Regions from separate parts of the Sphaerisporangium aureirubrum genome, predicted to be linked through region 2. Evidence: riboswitches for the same ligand, from Rfam matches in the RefSeq annotation. Region 2 holds a riboswitch; each other region holds the start of a gene.

Region 1 (9,917 bases), on a different contig from region 2:
CCCGGAGGTGATGCGGCCGGGGTCCGTCCCGGAGGTGATGCGGCCGGAACCTGTCCCGGGGAACGTGCGGCGGGGGTCCGTCCCGGGGATCGTGCGGCCGGGGTCCGTCCCGGGGGTCGTGCGGCTGGAGTCCGTTTCGGGGGTCGTGCGGCCGGAGTCCACGGATAGCTCCGGGTCCGGGGTGTCGGGGCCCGTCACAGGCTTCCCCAGTAGTCGCTCAGTTTGTAGAAGCCGGCGCAGAAGTCCATCTGGCGCTCCAGGTAGTCGGCGACGCGGGGAAGGTCGGGGCGGAGCAGGGCGATCAGGTCGCGGGCGTGGGAGGCCAGGGCGGTGATGCGGCGTTCGACCTCGTCGCGGGGGACGCCCAGTAACAGGACGTTGAGGTCGTCCCATTCGACGTCGCGCTCATAGGTGCCCAGGTCGTTAAGGAGGCGGATCACGCGCTGGACCTCCTGGGCCGCATCCCGGATCCGGGTCAGGTCCCCGTCGTCCGCGGGCTCGCCGGTGTGCAGCAGGTGGGCGGTGAACGCGAAGGTGAAGCCCAGGTTGTCGGCGTTGCCGAGGTACTCGTAGAACGACGGCGCGACACCGGCGTCGCGCCAGGCGCGCTCGCGGCTCATCGCCTCCAGCATGGCGCGCAGTTCCTCCTGCCACACCGGGCCGAGCCACGAGTAGGACGGGGCCGCCGCCAGCTCGTCGCGGATGTCGGCGAGGAACCGGCTCAGCTCGTCGTCCCCGGGGGGTTCCGCGCCGCCGGAGACGGCCAGGCAGCGGCCGACGACGTGGTCCACGTCGTCGGCGGAGGTGGCCACGTAGTCCACCAGCCAGTCCAGGGCGAACGCCCACAGCGACACCTTGCAGGCCATCCGCAGCTGCTCGGCGGTGAACCAGGGACCGCTGAACGCCATCGCCATGCCGAGCGTCCCGGCCAGCCCGGCGTCGAACGGCGCGGCGGAGAACAGGCCGGGATAGGCCGCCATCCACCCCTGAAGGTCCCGCTGGCACCGTCCGGCCACCGCGCACACGGCACCGGCCTCCACCGCGGAGGTCACCGCGCGTTCCGTCATCAGGCCGCCCCGGCCGGTGCGAGGCGCAGCCGCAGCCGCACCTTGCGGGCCGGCCGCAGCAGCGCCGTCGGCGCCGGGGTGTAGGGGCCCGCACCGAGCAGCACCGGCCGGTACCTGCTGAGCAGCGCCGCGACGATGAGGGGCGCGTCCATGGTGAACAGGTGCTGCCCGAGGCACTGGTGGGCCCCGCCGCCGAACGGGAAGTAGCTGTACCGGTGGCGCCGATCGGCCCGCTCGGGCGCGAACCGCTCGGGGTCGAACTCCAGCGGCCGGTCCCAGAACTCCTCCAGCCGGTGCGTGGCGTACGGGCTGATCAGCACCATCGACCCGGCACGGATCCTGGTGCCCCCGACGACGTCGTCGCCCACGGCCATGCGGGGGAACAGCCACCCCGCCGGGTACAGGCGCATCACCTCGCGCAGCACCATCATGGTGTAGCGCAGTTCGGGGACGTGCTCGGGCCGCGCGGGCCCCGCGCCGACCACCCGGTCGACCTCGGCGCACAGGGCCGCCGCGACCTCCGGGTGTGCGTCCAGCACCGGCCACAGCCAGGTCAGGGTGGTCGCCGTGGTCTCCGAGGCCGCCGCGTAGACGCTGACCAGGTCGTCGCGCACCCGCCGCTCGTCCACGGGCCCGCCGTCCGGCGCGTGCGCCCGGCACAGCGCCGACACCACGTCGTCCCCGCCGGCGTCCGGCGCCGCGACCCTGGCGCGGATCACCGGCAGCACCACGTCGTCCACGGTGCGCACGGCGGCGAGGAACGTGCGGTCGCCGGGCATCCGGATCCCGTACGGCAGGAACGGCAGCAGCAGGCGGAACGAGACCGCCGCGTCGGCCGCGTGATAGGCGGTGATCAGGCGCTCGCTGTCCGCCCGGGAGATCGCGTTCCCGAACAGCACCCGCACCACGCTCTGGTTGACGATGGCGGCCATCTCACGGGCGGCGTCCACGGCGCGCCCGGAGCGCGCGTGCCGGTCCAGCTCGCCGACCCGCGCGTCGACCGTCGAGGCGATCGCGCCCGCCAGCGAGCTGACGTACGGGGCGGTGAACACCTGCTGGAGGATCTTGCGGCTGGACGCCCAGGTGTCCCCGTCGCCGAGGATGCCGTCGCCGAGCAGGCGGTTCAGCGGACGCCAGAACATGCCCTGGCGCGCGTAGTTCGTCCAGTTGCCGCGCAGCACGTGCTGCACGTGGTCCGGGTGGGTGACCAGGTAGGGGCGGAACGGCCCGAGCCTCAGCCGTACGACGTCTCCGCCCGCCCGGGTGGCCAGCGCGGCCAGGCCGTCGGCCGGTTCGCGGGCCAGGCGCGGCATCGCGCGGGTGAGCGTGCAGCGAACGGCGCGCCGGATCCGGGGCACGCCACTGACGACCGGCATCGATCTCCCACTTCGTTGAACCCGGTAGAGCGTCTGTGCGAACAGCGCTCCCTCGCGCACCGGGTGCCGCAAGAGTCTCGAAGAAGACAAAGCCCGCTCTTACGGCGAAAGCCACATGATGCATGGCCTATCACGATCTCTGACCTCGATCAACCCCTCTGTGTCAGAACCCGCATAAGCGCAATCGCCGAGAACCGGCCGTTTCCCGGGTGAACGGCGTGAACCACGGGACCGAATGGACCGTATGAACCCGATGAACGGCGAGCGTCGCGCTACCGTGTCCGCACGTATCCGCGAGGGCGCCGGCGCTACGGCCCATCACGTGCCCATTACGGCGGTGATGGTCTACTGTCGGCACGACATAAGCGGATATTAAGGACATTTCGGGGAACGGAGCGTCGTGGAGCCGGTTTCTGTGGGTCTGGTCGGAGCGGGACCGTGGGCGCAGGCGGTGCACGCCCCCACGCTGGCCCGGGGGCCGCACACCCGGCTGGCCGGGGTGTGGGCGCGCCGGCCGAGAGCGGCCGCCCGGCTCGGCGCCCCCGTGTACGAGCGCATCGAGGAGCTGTTCGACGCCTGCGAGGCCGTCGCCTTCTGCGTGCCGCCCGCGGTGCAGGCCGAGCTGGCCGTGCAGGCCGCCAAGGCGGGCAAGGCGCTGCTGCTGGAGAAGCCGCTCGCCGCCGACCTGGACTCCGCCCGCCGCCTGGCCGCCGCCATCGCCACGGCCGGCGTGCCGAGCCAGATGGTCCTCACCTTCCGCTACTCGGCCGCCACCCGCGCCTTCCTCGACAAGGCCCGCGTCATCGAGCCGTTCGGCGGCCACGCCGTCAACGTCTCCGGCGCCCTGCACACCATCGAGTCACCGTGGCGCCGCGAGCGCGGGGCCATCCTCGACGTGGGCCCCCACATGATCGACATGCTGGACGCCGCCCTCGGCCGGGTGGTCGCCGTCCGCGCCCACGGCCACCCCCTCGGCTGGGTGGGGCTCCTGCTCGACCACGAGACCGGCGCCGTGAGCGAGGCGTCCCTCTCCATGGCCGCCCAGGTGGACCGCGGCTCCTCCCACGTGGCCGTCTTCGGCCGCCACGGCACCGAGACCCTGGACGGCGGCAACCTCGGCTACGACGTCTTCCCCGAGATGGTCGCCGACTTCGCCGCCACCGTCCGCACGCACCGGCTCGACCACCCGCTGAACGCCTGGCACGGCCTCCACCTGCAGGAGCTCATCACCAGCGCCGAGGCCCAGCTCACCTGACCTGGGCCTCCTCCGCCGGGGTTGGTACGGTTTCGGGGAACGCGTGGGGCACAGCGAAGTCCGGTGCGACTCCGGCGCTGTCCCGCAACTGTGAGGCCTCCGGGCCGAGCCAGGTCGCCTGTGCGCCACGCCGACGCAGTCAACCCTCGTGGAAAAGGGTGATCCGTCGCCCGCGCCGGGTCCTCGAGTTCCGCGGTGAGCAGAGGAGCCCCACGTGAGGCCATTTCGCACGGCCGTGGCGGGCGTGTCCCTTGGCGCGCTGGCCCTGGCCGGATGCGGCCAGGGCGACGGCGCCGCCGCCCCCGCCTCCCCCGGCACCGCCTCGCCGTCCGCGTCCGCCCCGGCCGCGGGCTTCCCGGTGACCGTGCAGGCGGGCAACGGCGCGGTCACCGTGCCCGCCAGGCCGGCGCGCATCGTCTCGCTGTCCCCGAGCGCGACGGAAGGGCTGTTCGCCATCGGCGCCGGACCCCAGGTGGTCGCGGTGGACGACCAGTCGACCTATCCAGCGGACGCCCCCAAGACGGACCTGTCGGGCTTCAAGCCGAACGCCGAGGCGATCGTCGCCGAGAAGCCCGACCTGGTGGTGCTGGCCAACGACACCGGCGGCATCGTCGCGGCCCTCACCAAGGTCGGCGTCCCGGTGCTGCTCGAACCGGCGGCGGCGAAGCTCGCGGACAGCTACGACCAGATCACCGACCTCGGCGCCGCCACGGGGAACGCCGCCAAGGCGGGCGAGGTGGTCACCGGCATGCGGCAGCGCATCGAACGGCTGACCGCCGCGCCCCGGGACGCGAAGCTCAGCTTCTACCACGAGCTGGACAGCACGCCGTACTCGGTGACCTCGGACACCTTCATCGGGCAGATCTACGGCCTGTTCGGGCTGACCAACATCGCCGACGAGGCCCCCGACCCGGCGGGCGGCTACCCCAAGCTGTCCGGCGAGTTCGTGGTGAAGGCCGACCCCGACCTGATCTTCCTGGCGGACACCAAGTGCTGCGCCCAGTCCAAGGAGACCCTGGCGAAGCGCCCCGGCTGGTCCGGCCTGTCCGCCATCGCCAAGGACCAGGTGGTCCTCCTGGACGACGACATCGCCTCCCGCTGGGGCCCGCGCGTCGCCGACCTGGTCGAGACGGTCGGCGCGGCCGTCGAGAAGGCCGCCACCTGAACCCGGCCCACGGAGCCGCACCCGTGACCGGACCGGCTCCCCCCGCACCCGCCAAGGCCGCCGCGCCGCGGCCCGTGTGGGTGCGGCCGGTCGCGTACGCCGTCACGGCGGCCGGGCTGGCGGCGTGCGTGGTGGCCGGGCTGGTCGCCGGGGCCGCGGGGATCCCGGTGCGGGGCGTGCTGCTGGCGCTGGTGGACCGGCTGCCGTTCGTGTCCGCGGACTCGGGCCTGTCGCCGGTCGAGTACGGGCTGCTGTTCCAGCTCCGGCTGCCCCGCGTGGTGCTGGCCGCCGTCGTCGGCGGGCTGCTCGCCATGGCGGGGGCGGGGTACCAGGGGGTGTTCCGCAACCCGCTGGCCGATCCGTACCTGCTGGGGGCGGCGGCGGGGGCCGGGTTCACCGCCACGCTGGTGATCGTGATCGTCCAGGTGGAGTCCCTGGTGCCCCTGGCGGCGTTCGGCGGCGCGGTCGGCGGGGTGCTGCTGGCGTACGGCCTCGGGCGCACGGCCGGGCGGGACGGCGGCGGGACGGCGACGCTGCTGCTCGCGGGCATCGCGGTGGCGTCGTTCCTGTCCGCGCTGCAGGCCTTCGTGCAGCAGGTCGAGGTCGACCGGCTGCAGCGGATCTACTCCTGGATCCTCGGCGGCATCGGCGCCGACTGGTCGCAGGTCTGGCTGATCGCGCCGTACGCCGTGGTGTCGGCCGTCGTGCTGCTCGCGCACGGCCGCGTCCTCGACGTGCTGTCCGTCGGCGACGACGAGGCGTCCGGGCTCGGGGTGAACGCCGGCCGGGCCCGGCTGGTGATCCTGTGCGCCGCGTCCCTGGCGACCGCGTCGGCGGTCGCGGTCGGCGGCCTGATCGGGTTCGTCGGGGTGGTCGTCCCGCACGCCGTGCGGCGCCTCGCGGGCGGCTCGTACCGCGTGGTGCTGCCGCTGTCCCTGCTGGCGGGGGCGGCGTTCCTGGTCCTCGCCGACCTGGTGGCCCGCACCGCGCTCGCCCCCGCCGAGCTGCCCATCGGCGTGGTCACCGCGTTCATCGGCGCGCCCTTCTTCGTCGCCGTCCTGCGCGCCACCCGGCAGGCCGAGACGTGACCGGCGGCGTCGTCGTGCGGGACCTGTCGGCCGACCTCGGCGGGCGGCCGGTGCTGTCGGAGGTCGCGCTGACCGTCGCGCCCGGCGAGTGGCTCGCCGTCATCGGGCCGAACGGCGCCGGCAAGACCACCCTGCTGCGCGCGATGAGCGGCCTGCTGGCGGCGCGCGGCGAGGTGCTGGTGGACGGCACCCCGGTGCGCGGCCTGCCGCCGCGCCGCCGCGCCAGGCTGATGGCGTACGCGCCGCAGACCCCGGTGCTCCCGCCGGGCCTGACGGTGTACGAGTACGCCCTGCTCGGCCGCACCCCCTACATCGCCTACCTCGGCAGGGAGGGCCCCCGGGACCGGGAGGTCACCTGGTCGGTCCTGGAACGGCTCGACCTGGCCGGCCTCGCGGCCCGGCCGCTCGGGCAGCTGTCCGGGGGCGAGCGGCAGCGGGTGGTGCTGGCCCGCGCGCTGGTGCAGCAGGCCCCGGTGCTGCTGCTGGACGAGCCCACCACCGCGCTCGACCTCGGCCACCAGCAGCACGTGCTGGAGCTGGTGGACCGGCTCAGGCTCGCCGACGGGCTCACGGTGGTGACCACGATCCACGACGTCGGCCTGGCCGGGCAGTACGCCGACTCGATGCTGCTGCTCGCGGGCGGGAGGCCGGTCGCGTCCGGGCCCGCGGCGCGGGTGCTGACCGAGCCGCTGCTGTCCCGGCACTTCGCCGCCAGGGTCGCGGTCACCCCCGGCGCCGACGGGCGCCCCCAGGTCAGCCTCGTCCGCCCCGCTCACTCCCCGGGGCCGGTGAGCTGAGCCGGTAGGCTTCCGGGTCCCCCGACGCGAGGAGAGCCGATGTTGTCGCTGAGCCACCGGCACGAGGACGGCGCGCGGCTGGCCTCGCTGCTGTGGCGGTTCGGGCCCGGGTGGCGCATGATCTCCTCCGCCGTGCTGGGCGGCGGCATCGGTCCCGCCGAGTGGGTGCTCAACGCCCAGGTGGACGCCGGGTACTCCCGGACCGACCCGGTGGAGCACCTGCGGGAGATGGCGCCGCCCGGCCCCGGCGTAGGCATGCTGACCGCGGCGTCGGTCGGCCGTCACACCCGCGCCGCCGACCACGGCGCCGAGGCGGTCGCCACGGTCGGCCTGCGCGTCCCCACCTGGGCCGCCGCCCCCGAGGGCGCCGCGGACCCCGAGCTGCGCCCCCCGTCGCCGCGCCCCGGGACGATCAACATCATCGTGGCCGTCCCGGTGGCGATGAGCGACGCCGCCCTGGTCAACGCGGTGATGACCGTGACCGAGGCCAAGACCCAGGCCCTGATCGAAGCCGGGTACGCCTGCACGGGCACCGCCTCGGACGCCGTCTGCGTGGCCGTCCCCGTCCACGGGCCCCCGGAGCCGTTCGGCGGGCCCCGGTCGGTGTGGGGCGCCCGCGTCGCCCGCGCCGTCCACGCGGCGGTGCTGGACGGGGCCCGCGCCTGGGCGCGGGGACCCTAGGTGAACGCCACCGTGCCGATCAGGTGGTCCATCGCGGTCGCGCTGCACCGGGCCGGCGGGCAGAAGAAGGCGATCAGGACGACCGGCTGCCCCTGGCCCCGGCTGACGATGTAGACCACCAGGTCCAGGCGGCCCTGCTGCGCCGGGTCGTTGACCACGCCGGTCAGCTTGAACGCCGGGCGCCCGGCCACCGTGGCGGTGGACGGCGCCGAGGCGAAGTCCGCCGGGCCGGGCAGCACGAAGCTCAGGCTGCGCTTCAGCTCCTCCGGCGAGTCCGAGGTGGTGATCGTGTCGCTGACCCGGGCGAAGACGCCGGTCGCCTGGTCCGGGGTGGTGGCCAGCAGCTGGTTCACGGCGGACCAGTCCGAGGCGATGGGCACCGAGAACAGCGTGTCGAACTGCGCCGCGGCGGGGGAGGCCACGACGTACTCGTCGGCGTGCGTGACGGCCGACCACCCGCCCGGGTACTGGAACGTGAACGGCGCGGCCGTCGTCCCCGGGTAGGTCTTGTCCTTGGTGGCCAGCGGCGAGGTCCCCTGCCCGAACAGGAGCGTGGCGGCGACGGCCAGGGCCACCACCACGGCCCCGCCCCCGACGAGCAGCGCGACGTGCGGGCGCCGCTTCCTGCGCGCGGGCTCGGAGCCCGGACGGGTCAGCGATCCCCGTTCGTCCCTGCCGCCGTAGCCGGCCGGGGAGTTGTATCCCTCGTGCTGGACGGCGGCGCCCTGCTGCCCGTGGGGCCTGAGCTCGCCGTGCCCCTGCTGCCGCGGGCCGCTCTGGGAGCCGTAGGCCTCCTGGTTCCCGTACGCCTGAGCCCCTTGGCCCCCGTACGCCTGAGCCATGTGCGGCTCCTGCTGCCTCTGTTGTCCCTGCTGTCCCTGCGCCTCGTGGTGCCTCTGGCCCCCTTGGGAGTTCTGCGGGGAGTTCCAGGCCGGGCGGCCCTCCGGCGGGCTGAGGGCCTCGTCCTCGCCGCTGATCGCGTCGCGCAGCGCGGTGACGAACTCCCCGCAGGTGCCGAACCGCTCGGCGGGCGTCTTGGCCAGCGCACGGGCCATGACCCGGTTGACGGCGTGCGGCAGGTCGGGCCGGTACGGCGTCAGCGGCGGCGGGTCGTGCGAGACGTGCGCGTACAGCAGCGCCAGCTCGGTCTCCCGCTGGAACGGCGGCTGCCCGGCCAGCGTCTCGTACACCACGCAGGCGAACGCGTACAGGTCGCTGCGCCCGTCCACGGCCAGGCCGCGGATCTGCTCGGGGGCGACGTACCGCGGCGTGCCCATGAAGTGGCCGTGGCTGGTCAGCCCCGCCTCGGAGAAGGTGCTCTTGGTCAGCCCGAAGTCGGTCAGGTAGATGTGCTCGGGGTCGCGGTCGGACCCCTCGGTGACCAGGATGTTCGCCGGTTTGACGTCCCGGTGCACCAGGCCCTGCTGGTGGGCGGCGTCCAGCGCCGAGGCGATCTGGGTGAACAGCCGGTACGCGCGGGCCACTGGCAGCGGCCCCGCGGACTGGATCACCTTGCGCAGGTCGGCGCCCTCGACGTACCGCATCGCGATGAACAGCAGGTCGTCGCGCTCGCCCGCCTCGTAGATCGGGATGATGTTGGGGTGGTCGACGGCCGCCACCAGCCGCGACTCCCGCACGAACCGCTCACGAAAGCGCGGGTCCTGCGACAGCTGCGGCGCCAGCACCTTCAGCGCCACCGCGCGGCCGAGCCGCCGGTCCCTGGCCCGGTACACCGTGGCCATCCCCCCGCGCCCGACCACCGCCTCCACCTGGTAGTCGGCGATCTGCGCCCCGACCAGCGGCGGCATCGGAAACCCCTCTTCGCTCATCGCTCCACCGCATGCCCGCAGAAGCCGCAGAACCGATGCGCCTTACCGAGCCGCATCCCGCACTGCGTACAGAACTGAACCTGCCCGCCGGAGGCCCCCGGCCCGGAGCTTCCCGCCCCGGAGGCTCCTGAGGCTCCCGCCCCGGACGGCGGCGCGTCCGCCGCTCCGCTGCCAGGTGCCCCCGGACCGGCCACCCAGGTACCCGGCGGCCTCGATGAAGAGCCTCCCGGCGAGGGCCCTCCTGGCGAAGACCCTCCCGGTGAGGGCCCTCCCGCCGCGGACGCTCCCGCGCCGGAGTCCTCCGCGCGGGCGGCACCCGCGGCACCCGCCTCCGGGCCGCCCGCTCCGGACGCAGGTGGCGCGCCCGGCGCACGCCCGGCCGGGAGCGGTGCCCCCGGCCCGCCCGGGAACGGCGCCCCGGATCCGCCGGGGGCGGACTCGGAGGGTTTGCCGGTCGGGGCGTTGCCCCCCTGGGAACGGGGCGGGTAGGAGCCGCCGCTGGTGACGGCGGGGAACTCCACGGTGCGGCCGCCCTGGGGAGGCCAGGTGGCGGCGGCGCCGATGGGTTCGAGCGGGGACCGGTCCGGTGGGGCCATGGCCCGGCGACGGCGGCGGCGGACGGTCAGCGGGACGGCCACGGCGACCAGGGCGGCGGCGAG
Region 2 (9,917 bases):
GTCAGAGACGGCGGTGGGTCCAGCGGCCGGCCAGGAGGGTGCCGGTGATCTCGATGTCGCGGAGGGCGTCAGGGGGGAGGGCCGAGGGGTCGTCGGCGGTGATGACCAGGTCGGCGGGGGCGCCGGGGGAGAGGTCGGCTCGGGTGGAGGCGGAGAGGGCGGCCTTCAGGGGGAGGGACTGCTCGGGGTGCCATGGGGGGCGGGTGTCGTCGGTTCTGGTCACGGCGGAGGCTATGCCGTCCCAGGGGTTCAGGGGGGCCACGGGGGCGTCGGAGCCGAATTCCAAGGTCGCGCCGGCGGCGAGGAGGGTGGCGTAGGGGTAGGCGCGGTGGGTCTGGCCTTTCCAGTAGGTGTCGGCGATCTCCCGGTCGTCGGGGGCGTGCGAGGGCTGGACGCCGGCCACCAGGCCATGGCGGGCGAATCTGGGGAGGTCGGTGGGGGTCACCAGCTGGGCGTGTTCTATGCGGCCGGGGCAGCCCACGGCTTCGAAGGCGTCCAGGGTTATGCCCACGGCCAGGTCGCCGATGGCGTGGACGGCGGGGTGGACGCCGTGGGCGGTGGCGAGGGCCATCAGGGTGCGGAGTTCCTCGGGCTGGATCTCCAGGGAGCCGAGGAACGAGGTGCCGGGGTAAGGGATCTCGCAGTAGGCGGTCTTGGTGTTGAGGGAGCCGTCGGTGAAGATCTTGACGGGGCCGACCGTCAGGAGGCCGCCTGAGCCGGGGACGGGGGCGCCGGTGCGCAGGCCGCGGCCGATGGCCTCCTCCAGGCGGTTCCTGGGGATGGAGCAGATGACGCGGACGTCGAGCCGGTGGGCACGGGCGCGGCGGGTCCAGTCGGTGACGTTGTCCGCCATCTCGAAGTCCTGGAAGCCGACCACGCCCCGGGCGGCGGCCGCGGTGGCGGCCTCGGTCACCCAGCGGTCCAGTTCCCGTTGCGGAGGCTTCGGCAGGGCGGTCACGGCGGCGTAGCACTCCTGCTCGCGCAGCACGCCCGTGGGGTGGTCGCCCCGGCCGATCAGGGTCAGGGCGGCGGGGCTGAGCCAGACCGTGTGCAGGTCCTGGCTCATCAAGGCGATGGCGACGCCGGGGGCCGCGGCCTCCAGCAGGGACTTGTGCGGCGTGTCCGGCCACAGGCCGTCGCGGAAGCCGAACCCCACGGCGATCCCGGAGCCCGGGGCGGCGGAGGTCATCAGCGTCACCGCCTCGCGCGCCGAGCGGGCGCCGCCGAGGTCCACCCGGCGGCGGGTCTGCGCCCACTGGACGGCGTGCACGTGCGCGTCCCACAGTCCCGGCAGCACGGTTCCGCCCAGGACGTCCACCGTCTCCGTGCCGGGCGGCGGCTCGGCGCCGGGCTCCGCGATCACGCCGTCGACGACCAGGACATCGAGGATGGGCCCGCCGAGACCAGCACGGGCGTTGCGCAGCAGGAGTGAGGACATGCCGTGAATGGTAGGGCCGCCCTGGAACACCCGATCGATCTTCCCGGCCTTCCCCTGAACAATGAGGGGGCACCCGGGATCCGGCCGGCCCACCGCTTCGCCGAGGGCCCCGAGGGGATCGGGCGGGTGTCCCGGCCCCCGCTCGCCGGGGGCCCCGAGATCCTCGGGAAGGGATCGGCCTGTGCGCAGAACCATGGCCCCGCTGCTGGTCACCGTCCTCGTGGTCTTCACCGCCTACCAACTCCTCACCCCGGTCCTGGCGCCGCTGTCCCGTGAGCTGGAGCTGACCGAGACCGAGCTCGGGATCGTATCCGGGGCTGGCCGGGTTCGCGGCCGTCGCGGCGCTCGGCGTGGACGGCGCGCTGCCCCCGGGGGCGGCCTTCGCGCTGATGATCCTGACCCGGGGCCTGGTGTTCGGCGCCGCCCTCGTCGCGCTCGGCCTGGTGTGGGCGTCCCCCGCCGCCCGGCGGGACGGCGCCCCCGCGCCGGAGGCCCCGCAGGATGCCGGGGTGTCCCCCTGAGACACGCCGATACGAGATGTGGCGGTGTGACGTAGGGGGCACCCCCATATATGGTGTTCCTCGCAGCTGGTTCGGCCGCTCATCCAGGGTGGCCGAGGCAAGAGGGAACCCGGTGCGGCCATGTCCGCGCGCACTCGCGCGCGCTCGCCAATTCCGGGACTGCCCCGCAGCGGTGATTGGGAACGAACGCCGTCATGAAGCACTGGATCCCCCCGGCCCCGAGCCGGAGCGGCCCGGGAAGCGACGGCCAGTAGGCGAACGCGGCGTCCCGCCGTGCTGCCCATGAGTCCGAAGACCTGCCAGCGCGCCGCGCGCCGCCGATAGGCGCGCGGCCGGTCCGAGGCCGCGTGGGACGGCCGGCGGCCCCGGCACACGCCCCGGCGTGGCCGTCGGCATGCCCCTCCCCGCGCGCACCGGGCCCACCGGTCACAAGGGTCGCGAGGAGAGAGCTGTGACGGTAACCGAGAACATGCCCGTGAGGGTGCGCGGGCGCGACGGCTCCGCCGAGCCGGTCGACCTCGGCAGGCTCGTCCGGGCGGTGGAGCGCCGGGCGGCCGGCCTGGGGGACGTCGACCCGCTGCGGGTGGCGACCAGGACGATCGCCGGGCTGTACGACGGGGTGACCGCCGCCGAGGTGGAGCGGCTGGCCGTCCAGACCGCCGCCGAGCTGATCGGCGAGGAGCCGCAGTACTCCCGCCTGGCCGCCCGGCTGCTGTCGGCGTGCGTCGCCGATGAGGTGCGCGGCCAGGGCGTCGCGTCGTTCAGCCGGTCGATCCGGCTCGGCCACGAGCTGGGGCTGATCGGCGATGAGACGGCCCGGTTCGTCGCGGCCAACGCCCGCGAGCTGGACGACGCCGTCGACCCCGAGGGGGACCTGCGGTTCGAGTACTTCGGCCTGCGCACCGTCTACGACCGCTACCTGCTGCGCCACCCGGCCGGCAGGCAGGTGGTGGAGACCCCGCAGTACTGGCTGCTGCGGGTGGCCTGCGGCCTGTCCGCCACCGCGGCGGAGGCCGCCGGGTTCTACCGGCTGATGTCGTCGCTGGCCTACCTGCCGAGCTCGCCGACGCTGTTCAACTCCGGCACCCGGCACACCCAGATGTCGTCCTGTTATCTGGTCGACTCCCCGAGGGACGACCTCGGCTCCATCTACGAGCGGTACGCCCAGGTGGCGCGCCTGTCGAAGTTCGCCGGCGGCATCGGCATCGCGTGGTCGCGGGTGCGGTCCAGGGGCGCGCTGATCCGGGGCACCAACGGCCGCTCCAACGGCATCGTGCCGTTCCTGCGCACCCTGGACGCGTCGGTGGCCGCGGTGAACCAGGGCGGGCGGCGCAAGGGCGCGGCCTGCGTGTACCTGGAGCCGTGGCACCCCGACGTCGAGGAGTTCCTGGAGCTGCGCGACAACACCGGCGAGGACGCGCGGCGCACCCACAACCTGAACCTGGCCAACTGGATCCCCGACGAGTTCATGCGCCGGGTGGAGGCCGACCAGATGTGGTCGCTGTTCGACCCCGACGAGGTGCCCGAGCTGCCCGACCTGTGGGGGGAGGAGTTCGACGCCGCCTACCGGGCCGCCGAGGAGCGGGGCCGCTTCGTCCGCCAGGTCCGGGCCCGCGACCTGTACGGCAGGATGATGCGCACGCTGGCCCAGACCGGCAACGGGTGGATGACGTTCAAGGACACCTCCAACCGGCTGTGCAACCAGACCGCCGGGCCCGGCGCGGTGGTCCACCTGTCCAACCTGTGCACCGAGATCATCGAGGTGTCCGGCGACGACGAGACCGCCGTGTGCAACCTCGGCTCGGTCAACCTGGCCGCGCACCTGACCGGTGACGGGATGGACTGGACGCGGCTGCGGGCCACCGTCCGGACCGCGGTGACGTTCCTGGACCGGGTGATCGACATCAACTACTACCCGACCGAGCAGGCCGCGGCGAGCAACCCGCGCTGGCGCCCGGTCGGCCTCGGCGTGATGGGCCTCCAGGACGTCTTCTTCGCGCTGCGCCTGCCGTTCGACTCGGCGAAGGCCAGGGAGCTGTCCACCCGGATCGCCGAGGAGATCTACCTCACGGCGCTGGAGACCTCCGCCGAGATGGCCGAGCGGTACGGCGCCCACCCGGCCTACGACCGCACCCGCGCCGCCCAGGGCATGCTGCAGCCCGACCTGTGGGGGGTGACCGGCGCCCAGACCGCGCGGTGGGCGGCGCTGCGGCGGCGGATCGCCGCGCACGGGCTGCGCAACTCGCTGCTGATCGCGATCGCGCCGACCGCCACCATCGCCTCGATCGCGGGGTGCTACGAGTGCGTCGAGCCCCAGGTGTCCAACCTCTTCAAGCGCGAGACCCTCAGCGGCGAGTTCCTGCAGATCAACACCGTGCTGGTCGCCGAGCTGAAGGCCCGCGGCCTGTGGGACCAGGAGACGCGGGACGCCGTCAAGCGGGCCGAGGGCTCGGTCCAGGGCATCGAGGCCCTCCCGGCGGAGGTGCGCGAGCTGTTCCGCACGGCGTGGGAGCTGCCGCAGCGCGCGCTGATCGACATGGCCGCCGCCCGGGGGCCGTACGTCGACCAGAGCCAGTCGCTCAACCTGTTCATGGGCTCCCCGACCATCGGCAAGCTCAGCTCGATGTACCTGCACGCCTGGAAGTCGGGCCTGAAGACGACGTACTACCTGCGCTCGCGCCCCGCGACCAGGATCCAGCAGGCCACGGTGACCGTGCCGGGCCCGGCGGCGCCCCTGGACGAGGCCGTCGCCTGCTCCCTGGAGAACCCCGAGTCCTGCGAGGCCTGCCAGTGACGCCCGCCCCCGCCTCCCCCAGGAATGGAAAGGACATCGTGACCGAGGCCCCGATGCTGCTCGACCCGGGCATGGACCTGACCTTGCGGCCCATGCGCTACCCGCGCTTCTTCGACCGGTTCCGGGAGGCGATCAAGAACACCTGGACGGTCGAGGAGGTCGACCTGCACTCCGACCTCGCGGACCTGGCCCGCATGTCCCCGGCGGAACGGCACCTGATCGGCAGGCTGGTCGCGTTCTTCGCCACCGGCGACACGATCGTGGCCAACAACCTGGTGCTCAACCTCTACCAGCACGTCAACTCCCCGGAGGGACGGCTGTACCTGTCCCGGCAGCTGTTCGAGGAGGCGGTGCACGTCCAGTTCTACCTGAACCTGCTGGACACCTACGTGCCCGGCGAACGTGAGCGCTCCGAGGCGTTCGCCGCGATCGAGAACATCCCCTCGATCCGGAGCAAGGCCGAGTTCTGCTTCCGCTGGATCGACTCGCTCCACGGGCTGCGCGAGCTGCGCACCCGGGAGGACCGCCGGGCCTTCCTGCTCAACCTGATCTGCTTCGCCGCCTGCATCGAGGGGCTGTTCTTCTACGGCGCCTTCGCGTACGTGTACTTCCTGCGCTCACGGGGCCTGCTCAACGGCCTGGCCTCCGGCACGAACTGGGTGTTCCGCGACGAGTCACTGCACATGGCCTTCGCCTTCGACGTGGTGGACACCGTGCGCGCCGAGGAGCCCGGCCTGTTCGACGACGAGATGCGGCGCCAGGTCGGCGAGATGATCGCCGAGGCGGTGGACTGCGAGACCCGGTTCGCCGAGGACCTGCTCGGCGGGGGAGTGCCCGGCCTGTCCCTGGCGGACATGCGCGCCTACCTGGAGCACGTGGCCGACCGGCGGCTCGCCCAGCTGGGCATCCCCCCGAGGTACGGGGCCCGCAACCCCTTCGCCTTCATGGAGCTGCAGGACGTCCAGGAGCTGTCCAACTTCTTCGAGCGGCGGGTGTCGGCGTACCAGGTCGGGGTGACCGGCACGGTCGGCTTCGACGACGACTTCTGACGCGGGCCCGTCCGGAGGGGGCCGCCGCCCAAGGCGGATCTTTACCGGACGAGCCCGCGGGCCCGGGGGGACGGGCCGCACGGGCCGCGTGGTCTCGGTGTGCTCCGCGCGGCCCGTACGGCGTTTCAGTGGGTGGCGGCGAACTGCTCGGATTCGGTGGAGCCCTTCAGGGCCACGGTCGAGGAGTCGGGCGCGACGGCCGTGCTGACCAGGTCGAAGTACCCGGTGCCGACCTCCCGCTGGTGGCGGGTGGCGGTGTAGCCGTTGCGCTCGGCGGCGAACTCCTCCTCCTGGAGGCGGACGTAGGCCGGCATGCCGTCGTCGGCGTAGCCGCGGGCCAGGTCGAACATCGAGTAGTTCAGCGAGTGGAAGCCCGCCAGGGTGATGAACTGGAAGCGGTACCCCATGTGGCCGAGCTCGCGCTGGAACTTGGCGATGGTGGCGTCGTCGAGGTGCTTCCTCCAGTTGAACGACGGCGAGCAGTTGTAGGCGAGCATCTGGCCGGGGTACTCGGCCTTGATCGCCTCGGCGAAGCGGCGGGCCACGTCCAGGTCCGGCGTGGAGGTCTCCATCCACAGCAGGTCGGAGTACGGCGCGTAGGCCAGGCCGCGCGCGACGCAGGCCTCCACGCCGTTGCGCACCCGGTAGAACCCCTCGGCGGTGCGCTCGCCGGTGGCGAACACCGCGTCGCGCGGGTCGACGTCGCTGGTCAGGAGCGTCGCGGCCTGGGCGTCGGTCCGCGCGATGATCAGGGTCGGCACGTCGCAGACGTCCGCCGCGAGGCGGGCCGCGTTGAGGGTCTTGATGTGCTGGCCGGTGGGGATGAGCACCTTGCCGCCGAGGTGGCCGCACTTCTTCTCCGAGGCGAGCTGGTCCTCCCAGTGCACCCCGGCGGCGCCGGCGGCGATCATGCCCTTCATGAGCTCGAAGGCGTTGAGCACGCCCCCGAAGCCCGCCTCGGCGTCGGCGACGATGGGCGCGAGCCAGTGCGGTGCCCTGGCGTCGCCCTCCGACCAGGTGATCTGGTCGGCGCGCAGCAGGGCGTTGTTGATGCGGCGCACCACGGCGGGCACCGAGTTGGCCGGGTAGAGGCTCTGGTCGGGGTAGGTCTGGCCGCCCAGGTTGGCGTCGGCGGCGACCTGCCAGCCGGACAGATAGATGGCCTTCAGGCCTGCCTTCACCTGCTGGACGGCCTGGTTGCCGGTCAGCGCGCCGAGCGCGTGCACGTAGTCCTCGGTCTGAAGCAGTGACCACAGCCGCTCGGCGCCGAGGCGGGCGAGAGTGTGTTCCTCCTGCACGGAGCCGCGGAGGCGAACGACGTCTTCGGCCGTGTAGGTCCGATCGACGTTCGTCCAGCGCGGGTCGTTCTCCCACTCACGCCGCAGTTCGTCTGCAGCTCCCTTGAGGCGATCTTTCATTTTTTGCTCCTTCGGCGTCCTCTGGGCGCTTGCTTCGAGTCTGCGACGGGGGCGGAGCAGAACAAAGTCCTGATCAAGGAAAAACTCAGCGAACTTTCGTCTGACACCAATACTGGCCAGTCTTCTGCCGTGAAGAAATGCAAAGTTTTCGCTATGGCCTAGACCAATTCTTGTGACTTGGATCACTGAGCAGTGCCCGACGAATGCCCATATAGCCCTATAAACAGGGATAAATCGCCGAGCTGCTTCTTCGTAGATCGGGCCAAACCCTCCTTGACCCACCCTCCGCCCCCGGCACGGCCGGTTGGTGACCGGAGTCACTGGAAGAACCGTGAAATTTGCGCTTAGGATCGTGGTATGGCGTCCTTGGTGGGGGAAGAACCGCTGACTTTGACCCAGGAGCTGGACCTCCTCGCGTTCGGTCAGCGTCTGCGTCACCTGCGCAAGCAGCGCGGTCTGACCCTGTCCGAGCTCGGCGAGCGGGTGGGCCGCGCCCCGAGCCAGCTCTCCCTGCTGGAGAACGGCAAGCGCGAGCCCAAGCTGTCGCTGCTGAAGTCCCTCGCCTCGGCGCTGTCGGTGCCGGTCGAGGAGCTGCTGCGCCGCCAGGCCCCGAGCCGCCGCGCCCAGCTGGAGATCGCCCTGGAGGAGGCGCAGCGCGACCCGCTGTACGCCGGCCTCGGCCTGTCCCGGCTCAAGGTCTCCGCCCGCGTGCCCAACGACGTGCTGGAGCACATCCTCGGCCTGTACGAGGAGCTGCGCGCCCGCCAGGCCAGGGGCACCGCCACGCCCGAGGAGGCCAGGGCCGCCAACGCCGAGCTGCGCCGCAAGCAGCGCGAGCAGGGCAACTACTTCGCCGAGATCGAGGCCGCCGCCGCCGAGGCCCTCGCCGCGGTCGGCTACCGCACCGGCGCGCTGTCCCAGGGCACCGTCCAGGCCCTGGTCACCCACTTCGGCTTCACCGTGCGCAACGTCCAGGACCTCCCGAGGTCGGTCCGCTCCATCACCGATCTGCGCAACCGCCGCATCTACGTGAAGAACGAGCAGCTCGGCATGCACACGCCGCGCACCATCCTGCTCCAGACCCTCGGCCACCTGGCGCTCGGCCACCACCGCCCGCGCGACTTCGCCGACTTCCTGCGCCAGCGCACCGAGGCCAACTACTTCGCCGCCGCCGTCCTGGTCCCCGAGGCCACCGCGGTGCCGTACCTCCGCGAGGCCAAGCAGAACCGCGCGCTGTCGGTGGAGGACCTGCGCGACGTGTTCGCCGTCTCCTACGAGATGGCCGCGCACCGCTTCACCAACCTCGCCACCCACCACCTGGACCTCGCGTGCCACTTCGTGCGCAACGACGCCGGGGGCATCATCTACAAGGCCTACGAGAACGACGGCATCGTGTTCCCCGCCGACGAGCAGGGCGCCATCGAGGGCCAGCGCATGTGCCTGCGCTGGTCGGGCCGCCAGGTCTTCCTGACGCCCGACCGCTTCTCGGTGCACTACCAGTACTCCGACTCGCCGACCGGCACCTACTTCTGCGTGGCGCACGTCGACCCCTCCCGGGAGCGGGACTTCGCGATCACACTCGGCGTGCCGTACCGCGAGTCGCGGTGGTTCCGCGGCCGGGAGACCACCAACCGCACGCGGTCGGACTGCCCGTCGGGTGACTGCTGCCGCCGCCCGCCCGCCGAGCTGACCCAGCGCTGGGAGGGCTACGCCTGGCCGTCGGCGCGGGCCAACTCCCACGTCCTGGCCGCGCTGCCCCCCGGGTCGTTCCCCGGCGTGGACGAGGCCGACGTGTACACCTTCCTGGAGCGCCATGCCGCCGTCTGAGCCCGGATCACGATGAATCGTGCTGTTCGCGGGCGCATAGAGTGATGGAAATGTGCTGTGACGGGGGGTTCGTGCGTGCTGCCTGAGGTCGAAAAGTGGCTGCGCGCCCGCACCACCGCGTCCGCCGACTGGCCCCTGGAGGCGCTGCTGGCCGCCAAGGGCGCCACCACGATCAGCGTCGTGCTGCCCGCCAGGAACGAGGAGGCGACCGTCGGGGACATCGTCGCCGCCATCCGCCGCGACCTGATGGACGCCGCGCCGCTGGTGGACGAGCTGATCGTCGTCGACTCCCGCTCCGCCGACGACACCGCCGCGCGGGCGGCGCGGGCCGGGGCCAAGGTGTTCACCCAGGACGAGATCCTGCCCGGCCTGCCCGCCATGGACGGCAAGGGCGACGTGCTGTGGAAGTCGCTCGCCGTCACCACCGGCGACCTGCTGGTGTTCGTGGACGCCGACCTGCGCGAGTTCCGCACCTCCTTCGTCACCGGCCTGCTCGGCCCGCTGCTCGCCGACCCCTCGGTGGTGCTGGTCAAGGGCTGCTACGACCGGCCGCTGCGCGAGGCTGGCGAGGGCGGCGGCCGGGTCACCGAGCTGGTCGCCCGGCCCCTGCTCAACCTGCACTGGCCCCTGCTGGCCGGCTTCGTCCAGCCGCTGGCCGGCGAGTACGCCGCGCGCCGCTCCGCGCTGGAGCGGGTGCCGTTCGCCACCGGGTACGGCGTGGAGCTCGGCCTGCTGATCGACCTGCTCGACCAGGCGGGGCTGGACGCGCTCGCCCAGGTCGACCTCGGCAGGCGCGTGCACTCCCACCAGTCCACCGAGGCGCTCGGCGTGATGGCCGGCCAGATCATGCACACCGCGTGGGCGCGCCTG
Region 3 (9,917 bases), on a different contig from region 2:
ACGGCGGAGGCCATGGCGAAGACGCCTGGGTCGCCGGAGGAGACCACGGCGACGCGGGCGCCGGACAGGGCCAGGTCCAGGGCGTGGCGGGCCCTTTCGGCCTCGGCGCGGTTGTCGGTACGGTGGCGGGTCTGGCGGGGGTTGGGGGGGACGCGGTCGACGTAGGGGGCGTAGCCGACCAGGTCGGTGGCGGTGGACAGGGCTTCCTGGGCTTCGGGGGTGAGCCACGGGCGGCCGGCGGGGCCGAGGCCCACCACGGTCACCTCTCCGGGGTGTGACTCCGCGGGGCGGGGGCGCTCGGGGACCTTGTGGGCGTGGGGGCTCGGGAGGAGGGCCAGGGAGAAGTAGGGGACGTCGGCGGGGTCGACGTCCTTCAGGGGGGCCAGGCGTTCGGCGGAGGTGGTGGCCCGTTCCACGTACCAGGCGTCGTCCAGGCGGCCGGCCTCGGCGAGGGCGTCACGGACCTTCTCGAAGGTGCGGCCGAGTTTGAGGACGGCGGCGGAGTCGGTGGTGCGGAGCTTCTCCGCGAGCACGTCGCCGGGGAGGGTGCCGGGGAGGATGGTGAGGGTCTCCTCGTGCTCCACCAGCGGGCGGCCGAGGACGGCGGAGGCGGCGCTGACCGAGGTGACACCGGGCACGACCTCGGTGGGGTAGCGGTGCGCGAGGCGCTTGTGCAGGTGCATGTAGGAGCCGTAGAAGAGCGGGTCGCCCTCGCTCAGCACCACGACGGTACGGCCGGCGTCCAGGTGGGAGGACAGGCGGGCGGCGCAGTCGGTGTAGAAGTCCTCGAGGGCTCCCCGGTAGCCGCCGGGGTGGTCGGTGGTCTCGGTGGTGAGCGGGTACATCAGCAGCTCCTCCACCTGGCCGTCCCGCATGTACGGGCGGGCGATGGAGCGCGCGATGCTGCGGCCGTGCCGCGCGGCGTGGTAGGCGATCACGTCCGCCTCGCCGATCAGCCGGGCCGCCTTGACCGTCACCAGTTCCGGGTCGCCGGGGCCGAGGCCGACGCCGTACAGCCGTCCCGTCATGCCGATCACTCCACCTCGTTGGCGATGGCGTTGACCGCCGCCGCCGTCATGGCACTGCCGCCCCTGCGGCCGTGCACCACCAGATACGGGAGGCCGCTGCCGGCCAGGGCCCGCTTGGACTCGGCCGCCCCGATGAAGCCCACCGGGATGCCGAGCACCGCGGCCGGGCGGCCCGCTCCTTCCTCGACGAGTTCGAGCAGGCGGAACAGCGCGGTGGGGGCGTTGCCCACCGCGACGACCGCGCCGTCCAGGCGGTCGCGCCACAGTTCGAGCGCCGCGGCGCTACGGGTGGTGCCGAGACGTGCGGCCAGTTCCGGCACGCCGGGCGCGCCGAGCGTGCACACCACGTCGTTGGCGGCGGGCAGCCTGCTCCTGGTGACCCCGGAGGCGACCATCATGGCGTCGCACAACACCGGGGCGCCGCCGCGCAGCGCGGCTCGGGCCGAGGTGACGACGTCCGGCGACCAGTCCAGGTCGTCCACGAGGTCGGTCATCCCGCAGGCGTGGATCATCCGCACCGCCACCACGGCGACGTCGGAGGGAATACCGGTGAGGTCGGTCTCGGCGCGGATGGTGGCGAACGAGCGCCGGTAGATCTCGGGCCCGTCGCGCAGGTAGTCGTTCACCGCTGCCTTTCCTGAATGACGGACTCCTCGACGCGGTGGCCCGTGTCCTGGGTGACGGCGGGTTCTTCGACGCGGTAGCCCGTGCCGGTGGCCACGTACTGGAGTACCGGCCCGCGGGGCAGCCCGCAGCGCCGTTCGCATCCCGACCAGTGGACGGGCGGGCCGCCCGGCCCGGTGCGGCCGGACACCCAGCGGGTCACGTCGTGCCGTACGTCGGCGAGGGCCTTGGCGCAGCCGGGACGCCCCGTGCAGGCGGACACGCCGGCCCACGGGGAGGCGGGGTCGCAGACCAGGCCGGTGCCCGCGAGGACCCGTGCCACCTCGTCGGCCCGCGCGGCGGTGAGGTCGAGCACGACGACCGTCCGCCACGGCGTCAGGCGCAGCGCGGGGCCGTCCGGGGCCGCCGGTACGGCCGCCAGCGCCTCCGCCTGCGGCACGGTGAGCCGTCCGAGGGGCACGACGACCTCAAGTGCCACCCGCCCGTCGCGCTGGGGCAACGGCCCGGCACCCGCTCGCGGCGCGCCCTCGTGCGGCGTGACGTCCGGGTGCGGCGTGACGGCTGGACGGGGGTGCGCGAGGCGGGCGGCGATCCGGGCCGGGCCGTCGTCGAGGTCGGCTACGCGCCAGGCGGAGCCGTCCTGCGCGTCGCGCTCGGCGAGGAAGCCCTCGGCGGCGGCGATCATCAGGGGGACCGGGCCGGCGGTGGCGAGGCCGGTGTCCACACCCGCGAGCAGGACCGTTCCGGACGCCGCCCCGCGCGCGGGGACGAACGTGACGTCGGCGCCGAGGCCTGTCATGTCGCCCGTGCCGTCGTCCACGGCGAACAGGAAACGGCCCGACAGGTCGGCCAGGGCGGCGCGGGCGCAGAGGGCCCGGTCGAGGGACGCCACGAGAGGGTCGGTGTCCACCAGGCCGGACGGGCCGCGGCCGGCGAGCGGGGAGGCGGCGATGTTGCGGACCCGTTCGTGGGTGGCGGACGGCAGCAGGTCGGCGTCCGCCATGCGCGCGGCGAACTCGGAGGGGGAACGCAGGCCGCGGACCTGCACGTTCGCCCGGGACGTCAGCTCGACGACGCCGGTGCCGAGCGTCCCCGCGCACGCGGCGAGCTCGCGGAGCTGGAGGGGAGTGAGCGCGCCGCCGGGAACGCGGATCCGGGCCAGCGGGCCGTCGGCCGCCGTGTGCACTTGAAGTGCCCCGGGACACGCGTCTGGGGGCGCTTGTCCGGAAAGGGGGGCTCTGCGCACGAAGAGATAGTAATGCCAGTTCTTCCGGCGGTCCCGTCAGCGTAATCTCCTCAGTAGGCGATGGCGGACGGAGGAAGCCGGTGCGAAGCCGGCGCGGTCCCGCCACTGTGACCGGGGAGCGACCCCCACCACGAGGCCACTGCCCGGCGACGGGCGGGAAGGCCGGGGTGAGCGTCGATCCGGGAGCCAGGAGACTCCTGCCGTCGCGACACCCACGACCGGGGCGAGGACCCCGAGGGAGGATGCTCCATGCTGCCGGTGCGGCCCGCGATCCTTTTGCTCTCCACATCAGACACCGACCTGCTCAGCGCCCGGTCCAGCGGGGCGGCGTACCGCCTCGGCAACCCGGCGCGGCTGGCCGTCGGCGACCTGCCCGCCCTGACGGCGGACGCCGACCTCGTCGTCGTCCGCATCCTCGGCGGGCGCCGCGCGTGGGAGGACGGCCTGGACCACCTGCTGGCCGGCCCGCTCCCCGTCGTGGTGCTCGGCGGCGAGCAGGCGCCGGACGCCGAGCTGATGAAACTTTCCACGGTCAGCGCGGGCACCTGCGCCGAGGCGCACGCCTACCTCGCGCACGGCGGCCCGGCCAACCTCACCGAGTTGCACGCCTTCCTGTCCGACACGGTGCTGCTCACCGGCCGCGGTTTCGCGCCCCCCGAGCCCGCGCCGTCCTGGGGACGTCTGGACCGCACCCCCGCGAGGGAAGACGGCCCGGTGATCGGCGTGCTGTACTACCGCGCGCACCACATGGCGGGCAACACCGCTTTCGTCGAGACGCTGTGCCGGGCCGTGGAGGACGCCGGGGGCCGCCCCCTGCCCGTCTTCTGCTCCTCGCTGCGCACCGCCGACCCCGCCCTGCTGGACACGCTGAGGGCCGCGGACGCCCTGGTCGTCACGGTGCTCGCCGCGGGCGGCTCCCGTCCGGCCACCGCGGGCGCGGGCGGCGACGACGAGGCGTGGGACGTCGGCGCGCTCGCCGAGCTGAACGTGCCGATCCTTCAGGGCCTCTGCCTGACGAGCGGCAGGCGCGAGTGGGAGGACAACGACGACGGCCTGTCACCTCTGGACGCCGCGTCCCAGGTGGCCATCCCCGAGTTCGACGGCCGCATCATCACGGTGCCGTTCTCGTTCAAGGAGATCGACGAGGACGGCCTGACCGTCTACGTGGCCGACCCCGAGCGGGCACGGCGGGTGGCGGGCATCGCCGTACGGCACGGGCTGCTCAGGCACGTCCCGCCGGCCGAGAAGCGGCTCGTCGTGATGCTGTCGGCGTACCCCACCAAGCACGCCCGGATGGGCAACGCCGTCGGGCTGGACACCCCGGCGAGCACGGTACGGCTGCTCGCCCGGCTCCAGCGCGAGGGCTACGACCTCGGCGACGGCTTCCCCGGGGTCGCCGGGCAGGACGGCGACGCGCTGATCCACGCGCTGATCGCGGCGGGCGGCCAGGACCAGGAATGGCTGACCGAGGAGCAGCTGGCCGCCAACCCGGTGCGCTTCCCGGCCGCCGCCTACCAGGAGTGGTACGCCACGCTGCCCGCCGGCCTGCGGGAGAAGATGGAACGGCACTGGGGCCCGCCGCCGGGCGAGTTGTTCGTGCACGAGGGCGACATCGTGCTGGCCGCGCTGCGGGCGGGCAACGTCGTGCTGATGGTGCAGCCGCCGCGCGGCTTCGGCGAGAACCCCATCGCCATCTACCACGACCCCGACCTGCCGCCGAGCCACCACTACCTGGCGGCCTACCGCTGGCTGTCGGCGGAGTTCGGCGCGCACGCGATGGTGCACGTGGGCAAGCACGGCAACCTCGAATGGCTGCCCGGCAAGTCGGCGGGCCTGTCGGCGTCCTGCGGGCCGGACGCGGCGCTCGGCGAGCTGCCGCTGGTGTACCCGTTCCTGGTGAACGACCCCGGCGAGGGCACCCAGGCCAAGCGGCGGGCGCACGCCGTGCTGGTGGACCACATGGTGCCGCCGATGGCCCGCGCCGACACCTACGGCGACATCGCGCGGCTGGAGCAGCTGCTGGACGAGCACGCCACCATCGCCGCGATGGACCCGGCCAAGCTGCCCGCCATCAGGGCGCAGATCTGGACGCTCATCCAGGCGGCGCGGCTCGACCACGACCTCGGGCTGGAGGACCGGCCGCACGACACCGAGTTCGACGACTTCATCCTGCACGTGGACGGCTGGCTGTGCGAGGTGAAGGACGCCCAGATCAGGGACGGCCTGCACGTGCTCGGCGTGCCCCCCGAGGGTGGTCAGCGGGTGGACCTGGTGCTGGCGATGCTGCGGGCCCGGCAGATGTGGTCGGGCACCCGCACGCTGCCCGGCCTGCGCGAGGCGCTCGGCCTGGCCGAGGACGGCGGCGCGTCCCTGGCCGCCGTGGACCGCGCCGAGGCACTGGCCCGGGCGCTGGTGGCGGGCATGGAGGAGCAGGGCTGGGGGCCGTCCTCGGTGCCCGAGGTCGTCACGGCCGTACTCGGCCCCGCGGCGGGCGACGGGGTGGACCCGGGCATGGTGGAGCGCGTCCTCACCTTCGCGGCCACCGAGATCGTGCCGCGGCTGGCCCGGACGACCGACGAGGTCGACAACATCCTCGCCGCGCTCGCCGGGGAGTACGTGCCCGCCGGGCCGAGCGGTTCGCCGCTGCGCGGGCTGGTGAACGTGCTGCCGACCGGCAGGAACTTCTACTCGGTCGACCCCCGCGCCGTGCCGAGCAGGCTCGCGTACGAGACCGGCCAGGCCATGGCCGAGTCCCTGCTGGCCCGCTACCGCGCCGACACCGGCGACTGGCCCCGATCGGTCGGCCTGTCGGTGTGGGGCACCAGCGCGATGCGCACCGCGGGCGACGACATCGCCGAGGTGCTCTCACTGCTCGGGGTGCGCCCGGTGTGGGACGAGGCGTCGCGCCGCGTCACCCGGCTGGAGCCCGTGCCCCTGGCCGAGCTCGGCAGGCCGCGGATCGACGTCACCGTGCGGATCAGCGGGTTCTTCCGCGACGCCTTCCCGCATGTGGTGGCCATGCTGGACGACGCGGTGCGCATGGTCGCCGCGCTGGACGAGCCGCACGAGGACAACTACGTGCGGGCGCACGTCGCGGCCGACCTCGCCGGGCACGGCGACGACCGCAGGGCCACCATGCGGGTCTTCGGGTCCAGGCCCGGGGCGTACGGCGCCGGGCTGCTGCCGCTGATCGACAGCGGGAACTGGCGGGACGACGCCGACCTGGCCGAGGTGTACGCCGTGTGGGGCGGCTTCGCCTACGGGCGGGACCTGGACGGCGTGCCGGCCCGCCCGGACATGGAGAACGCCTACCGCCGCATCGCGGTCGCCGCCAAGAACGTCGACACCCGCGAGCACGACATCGCCGACTCCGACGACTACTTCCAGTACCACGGCGGCATGATCGCCACCGTGCGCGCGCTGACCGGCACCGCCCCCGCCGCGTACATCGGCGACAGCACGCGGCCGGACGCGGTGCGCACCCGCACGCTGGTCGAGGAGACGTCCCGGGTCTTCCGCGCCCGGGTGGTCAACCCGAACTGGCTCGCCGCGATGCGCAGGCACGGCTACAAGGGGGCCTTCGAGCTGGCCGCGACGGTCGACTACCTGTTCGGCTACGACGCCACCACCGGGGTCGTCGCCGACTGGATGTACGACAAGCTGGCCGCCACGTACGTCCTGGACCCCGTCAACCAGGAGTTCATGGCCAAGTCCAACCCGTGGGCGCTGCACGGCATCGCCGAACGGCTGCTCCAGGCGGCCGGACGCGGCATGTGGGAGCACCCCGACCCGGACATCCTGCGCGACCTGCAGGAGGTCTACCTCAAGAGCGAAGGCGACCTGGAGGACGACACGAGCCGCTGAGCCAGCGCGGGCGTCCCGGCCCAGTGCAGGTGCAGATACGAAGCGGTCAACAGGCCGTCACCGAACCCGTCGCCCCCACCGTCCCACCGGAACAGCGGCGCGCCGGCGGAGGTGACGGCCGTCCGGTGGAACTCGTGCCCCCGGTACGCCTCCCCCGCCCGCGTCAGCAACGACGCCCGCGTGGCCACGGCGTCGCGATACCCCAGCGTCAGCCGCGGCGTCATCGCGGCCGTGGCAGCCAGCCGCCCGCACATCGGAACGCCGTCCAAGCTCTCGCACAGATACAGCAACCCCCCGCACTCCGCCGCGATCGCCCCCCCGAACCCCGCCACCTGCTCCCGCAACAAGACGTTGCCCGCCAGCTCTTCGGCATGCACCTCAGGAAACCCACCCCCGACGACCAGCCCCCCAACCCCCTCGGGCAGCCCCTCGTCCCGCAACGGATCGAACACCACCACCTCGGCCCCCGCCGCCCGCAACAACTCGACATGCTCCGCGTACCCGAACGTGAACGCCGCCCCCCCGGCCACCGCCACAACAGGCCGCCCACCCCCAGCCACCACCGCGCCCCCCGCCACCTCGTCGAGCGTCGCCTCCGGACTCCAGCGGCGCCCGGGAAGGGGAGGGGCGGTGCGGGCCAGCCGTACCAGGGCGTCGAGGTCGCACGAGCGGGCGATCAGTTCACCGAGGCGGGCCACGCCGGCCACGGCCTCGGTATGGCGCTCGGCGGCAGGGACCAGCCCGAGATGCCGGGACGGCGCGAACACGGCGTCGTCCCGCCGGAGCGCTCCGAGCACCGGGACGCCGGCCTGAGCGAGCGCCGAGCGGCACAGCTCCTCGTGCCGGTCCGACCCGACGCGGTTGAGCACCACCCCCGCGACCCGCACCCGGGGGTCGAACGTCGCGAACCCGTGCACCACGGCCGCCACCGACGTACTCTGCCGCGCGGCGTCCACCACCAGCACCACCGGCGCGTCCAGCAGCCGCGCGACGTGCGCGGTGGACGCGAATCCGGTGTCCCCCTTGCCGTCGAACAGCCCCATGACACCCTCGACGACCGCGATGTCACACCCCGCCGCCCCGTGCAGGAACAGCGGCACGATCCGCTCCTCCCCCACCAGCCACGGATCCAGGTTCCGCCCGGGCCGCCCGGTGGCCAGCGCGTGGTATCCGGGGTCGATGTAGTCGGGCCCCACCTTGTGCGGCGACACCCGCAGCCCCCGCCCCCGCAGCGCCGCCATCAGCCCCGTCGCCACCGTCGTCTTGCCGCTCCCGGACGCGGGGGCGGCGATCACCAGACGGGGGACTACCACTCGATGCCCTTCTGACCCTTCTGCCCGGTGTCCAGGGGATGACGCACCTTGCCCATCTCGGTGACCAGGTCGGCGACGTCCGTCAACCCCTGTGGAGCGTCCCGGCCGGTGATCACCACATGCTGGTTGCCGGGCCGGTCGGCCAGCGCCTTCAGCACGTCGTCGAGGTCGATCCAGCCCCACTTCAGGGGATAGGTGAACTCGTCGAGCACGTAGAAGCGATACGTCTCGGCCGCCAGGTCACGCTTGATCTGGGCCCAGCCCTCGCGAGCGTCCGCGGCGTGATCCTCCTCGGTGCCGGGGCGGCGGATCCACGACCACCCCTCGCCCATCTTGTGCCACGTCACCGGCCCGCCCTCCCCGGTCTCGCCGAGCAGGGTCAGCGCACGCTCCTCGCCGATGCGCCACTTGGCCGACTTCACGAACTGGAAGACCCCGATCGGCCAGCCCTGGTTCCACGCCCGCAGCGCCATGCCGAACGCCGCGGTCGACTTGCCCTTGCCGGGCCCGGTGTGCACGATCAGCAGCGGCCGCGTGCGACGCTGCCGGGTGGTGAGCCCGTCGTCGGGAACCATGTCGGGCTTGCCCTGCGGCATCGCTCAGACCGCCTTTCGCTGATCGCGGCCGACCGCGTGCGGGCCGTCGGCCCTCCGGTGGTCACGGACCACCGAACCCAGATCAGCCAGTGAGTCCAGGCTGACCACGCGGGCGCGCAACCGGACCGCCAGACGTCCGGCCAGGCCGAGACGCACCGGCCCGCTCTCGCAGTCGACGACCACGCTCGCCGTGCCCGCCAGCCGCGCGGCGGCCCGATCCACGTCACCGCCCGCCGTGGCGCGGCCATCGGTCACCACCACCAGCAGCGGGCGCCGCGCCGGGTCACGCAGCCGTTCGATCCGCAGCACCTCGGCGGCCCGCAGCAGCCCAGCGGCGAGCGGGGTACGGCCGCCGGTCGGCAACGAGCGCAGCCGGGCCGCGCCCACCTCGACCGAGGACGTCGGCGGGAGCGCCAGCTCGGCCCCCGCGCCGCGGAAGGTGACCATGCCGACCTTGTCCCGCCGCTGGTAGGCGTCCAGCAGCAGGCTGAGCACCGCGGTCTTGACGGCGGTCATCCGCTTCCTCGCGGCCATGGAGCCGCTGGCGTCCACCACGAACAGCACGAGATTGCCCTCCCGCCCCTCGCGGACCACCGCGCGCAGGTCGTCCGCCCGCAGCAGCAACCCGGGACCGCTACGCCCGCGCTCCCGCTGGTGCGGCGCCGCGGCCAGCAGCGTGGCGATCAGGTGGACCGAACGCGCCCGCCCGTCCGGCACCCGGGCACCGGTGGTACGGCCGCGCGGGGTACGGGCCCGCGACCTGCGCCCGGCGGCGCCCTCACCGAGTCCGGGCACGGTCAGCACGGGCACCCGGTACGGCAGCGCCACCGCGGCCACCTGCCCGTCGCCCGCCCCTTGGTCCCGCGCGCCCGCGTCGTCCCGACGATCCGCCTCGTCCGTGCCCTTCGCATCGTCCGAATGGTCCTTGGTACCGTCTCGCGCCGTGCCGTCCCGCGCCGTGCCGTCCTCGCCGGCCGGACCCTCCGGCGGGTCCGCCGCACCGGAGGCGCCGTCCGGTGCGGAATCGGTGTCCCCCTCCGGAGATCCGTCCCCGCCGCGATCGGGCCCGCCGTCCTCCGGAGCCGGCCCGTCCGGTGTGTCGTCCGGGTCGTCGTCCCCCTGGGCCAGCAGTTCCTCCAGCAGGTCCTCGTCCAGCCCGGGCGCGTCGAACGGATCGCGCCGCCTCCGGTGCGGCAGCGACAGCCGGGCCGCGGCGCGGACGTCGGCGGTGGTGACGGTGTCGCGG

The links. Region 2 has a riboswitch for cobalamin ahead of ACFP1K_RS23150 (ribonucleoside-diphosphate reductase subunit alpha). Riboswitches for the same ligand answer to the same signal wherever they lie in the genome.
Region 1: it holds a riboswitch for cobalamin, as region 2 does, so the genes downstream of both, ACFP1K_RS27970 (ABC transporter substrate-binding protein) here and ACFP1K_RS23150 (ribonucleoside-diphosphate reductase subunit alpha) in region 2, are expected to answer to the same signal.
Region 3: it holds a riboswitch for cobalamin, as region 2 does, so the genes downstream of both, cobN (cobaltochelatase subunit CobN) here and ACFP1K_RS23150 (ribonucleoside-diphosphate reductase subunit alpha) in region 2, are expected to answer to the same signal.

The regions. Positions count from the first base shown of each region.
Region 1 covers NZ_JBHSRF010000053.1:52,266-62,182, reverse strand. Annotated here, with positions in the region: partial or broken gene ACFP1K_RS27990 (hypothetical protein) at 1-198, opposite strand, end outside; gene ACFP1K_RS27985 (terpene synthase family protein) at 195-1,067, opposite strand; gene ACFP1K_RS27980 (cytochrome P450) at 1,067-2,443, opposite strand; gene ACFP1K_RS27975 (Gfo/Idh/MocA family protein) at 2,859-3,698, shown strand; adenosylcobalamin (AdoCbl) riboswitch at 3,727-3,865, shown strand; gene ACFP1K_RS27970 (ABC transporter substrate-binding protein) at 3,913-4,863, shown strand; gene ACFP1K_RS27965 (FecCD family ABC transporter permease) at 4,887-5,951, shown strand; gene ACFP1K_RS27960 (ABC transporter ATP-binding protein) at 5,948-6,748, shown strand; gene ACFP1K_RS27955 (adenosylcobinamide amidohydrolase) at 6,788-7,429, shown strand; gene ACFP1K_RS27950 (serine/threonine-protein kinase) at 7,426-9,258, opposite strand; gene ACFP1K_RS27945 (hypothetical protein) at 9,255-9,917, opposite strand, start outside.
Region 2 covers NZ_JBHSRF010000037.1:4,544-14,460, forward strand. Annotated here, with positions in the region: gene ACFP1K_RS23135 (ABC transporter ATP-binding protein) at 1-48, shown strand, start outside; gene ACFP1K_RS23140 (amidohydrolase) at 2-1,438, opposite strand; gene ACFP1K_RS23145 (hypothetical protein) at 1,789-1,959, shown strand; cobalamin riboswitch at 2,025-2,263, shown strand; gene ACFP1K_RS23150 (ribonucleoside-diphosphate reductase subunit alpha) at 2,411-4,753, shown strand; gene ACFP1K_RS23155 (ribonucleotide-diphosphate reductase subunit beta) at 4,792-5,802, shown strand; gene aceA (isocitrate lyase) at 5,928-7,220, opposite strand; gene ACFP1K_RS23165 (helix-turn-helix domain-containing protein) at 7,578-9,047, shown strand; gene ACFP1K_RS23170 (glucosyl-3-phosphoglycerate synthase) at 9,123-9,917, shown strand, end outside.
Region 3 covers NZ_JBHSRF010000013.1:109,772-119,688, forward strand. Annotated here, with positions in the region: gene ACFP1K_RS12595 (precorrin-2 C(20)-methyltransferase) at 1-1,028, opposite strand, end outside; gene ACFP1K_RS12600 (precorrin-8X methylmutase) at 1,034-1,654, opposite strand; gene cobG (precorrin-3B synthase) at 1,651-2,898, opposite strand; cobalamin riboswitch at 2,910-3,117, shown strand; gene cobN (cobaltochelatase subunit CobN) at 3,148-6,762, shown strand; gene ACFP1K_RS12615 (cobyrinate a,c-diamide synthase) at 6,717-8,075, opposite strand; gene cobO (cob(I)yrinic acid a,c-diamide adenosyltransferase) at 8,069-8,671, opposite strand; gene ACFP1K_RS12625 (magnesium chelatase subunit D family protein) at 8,675-9,917, opposite strand, start outside.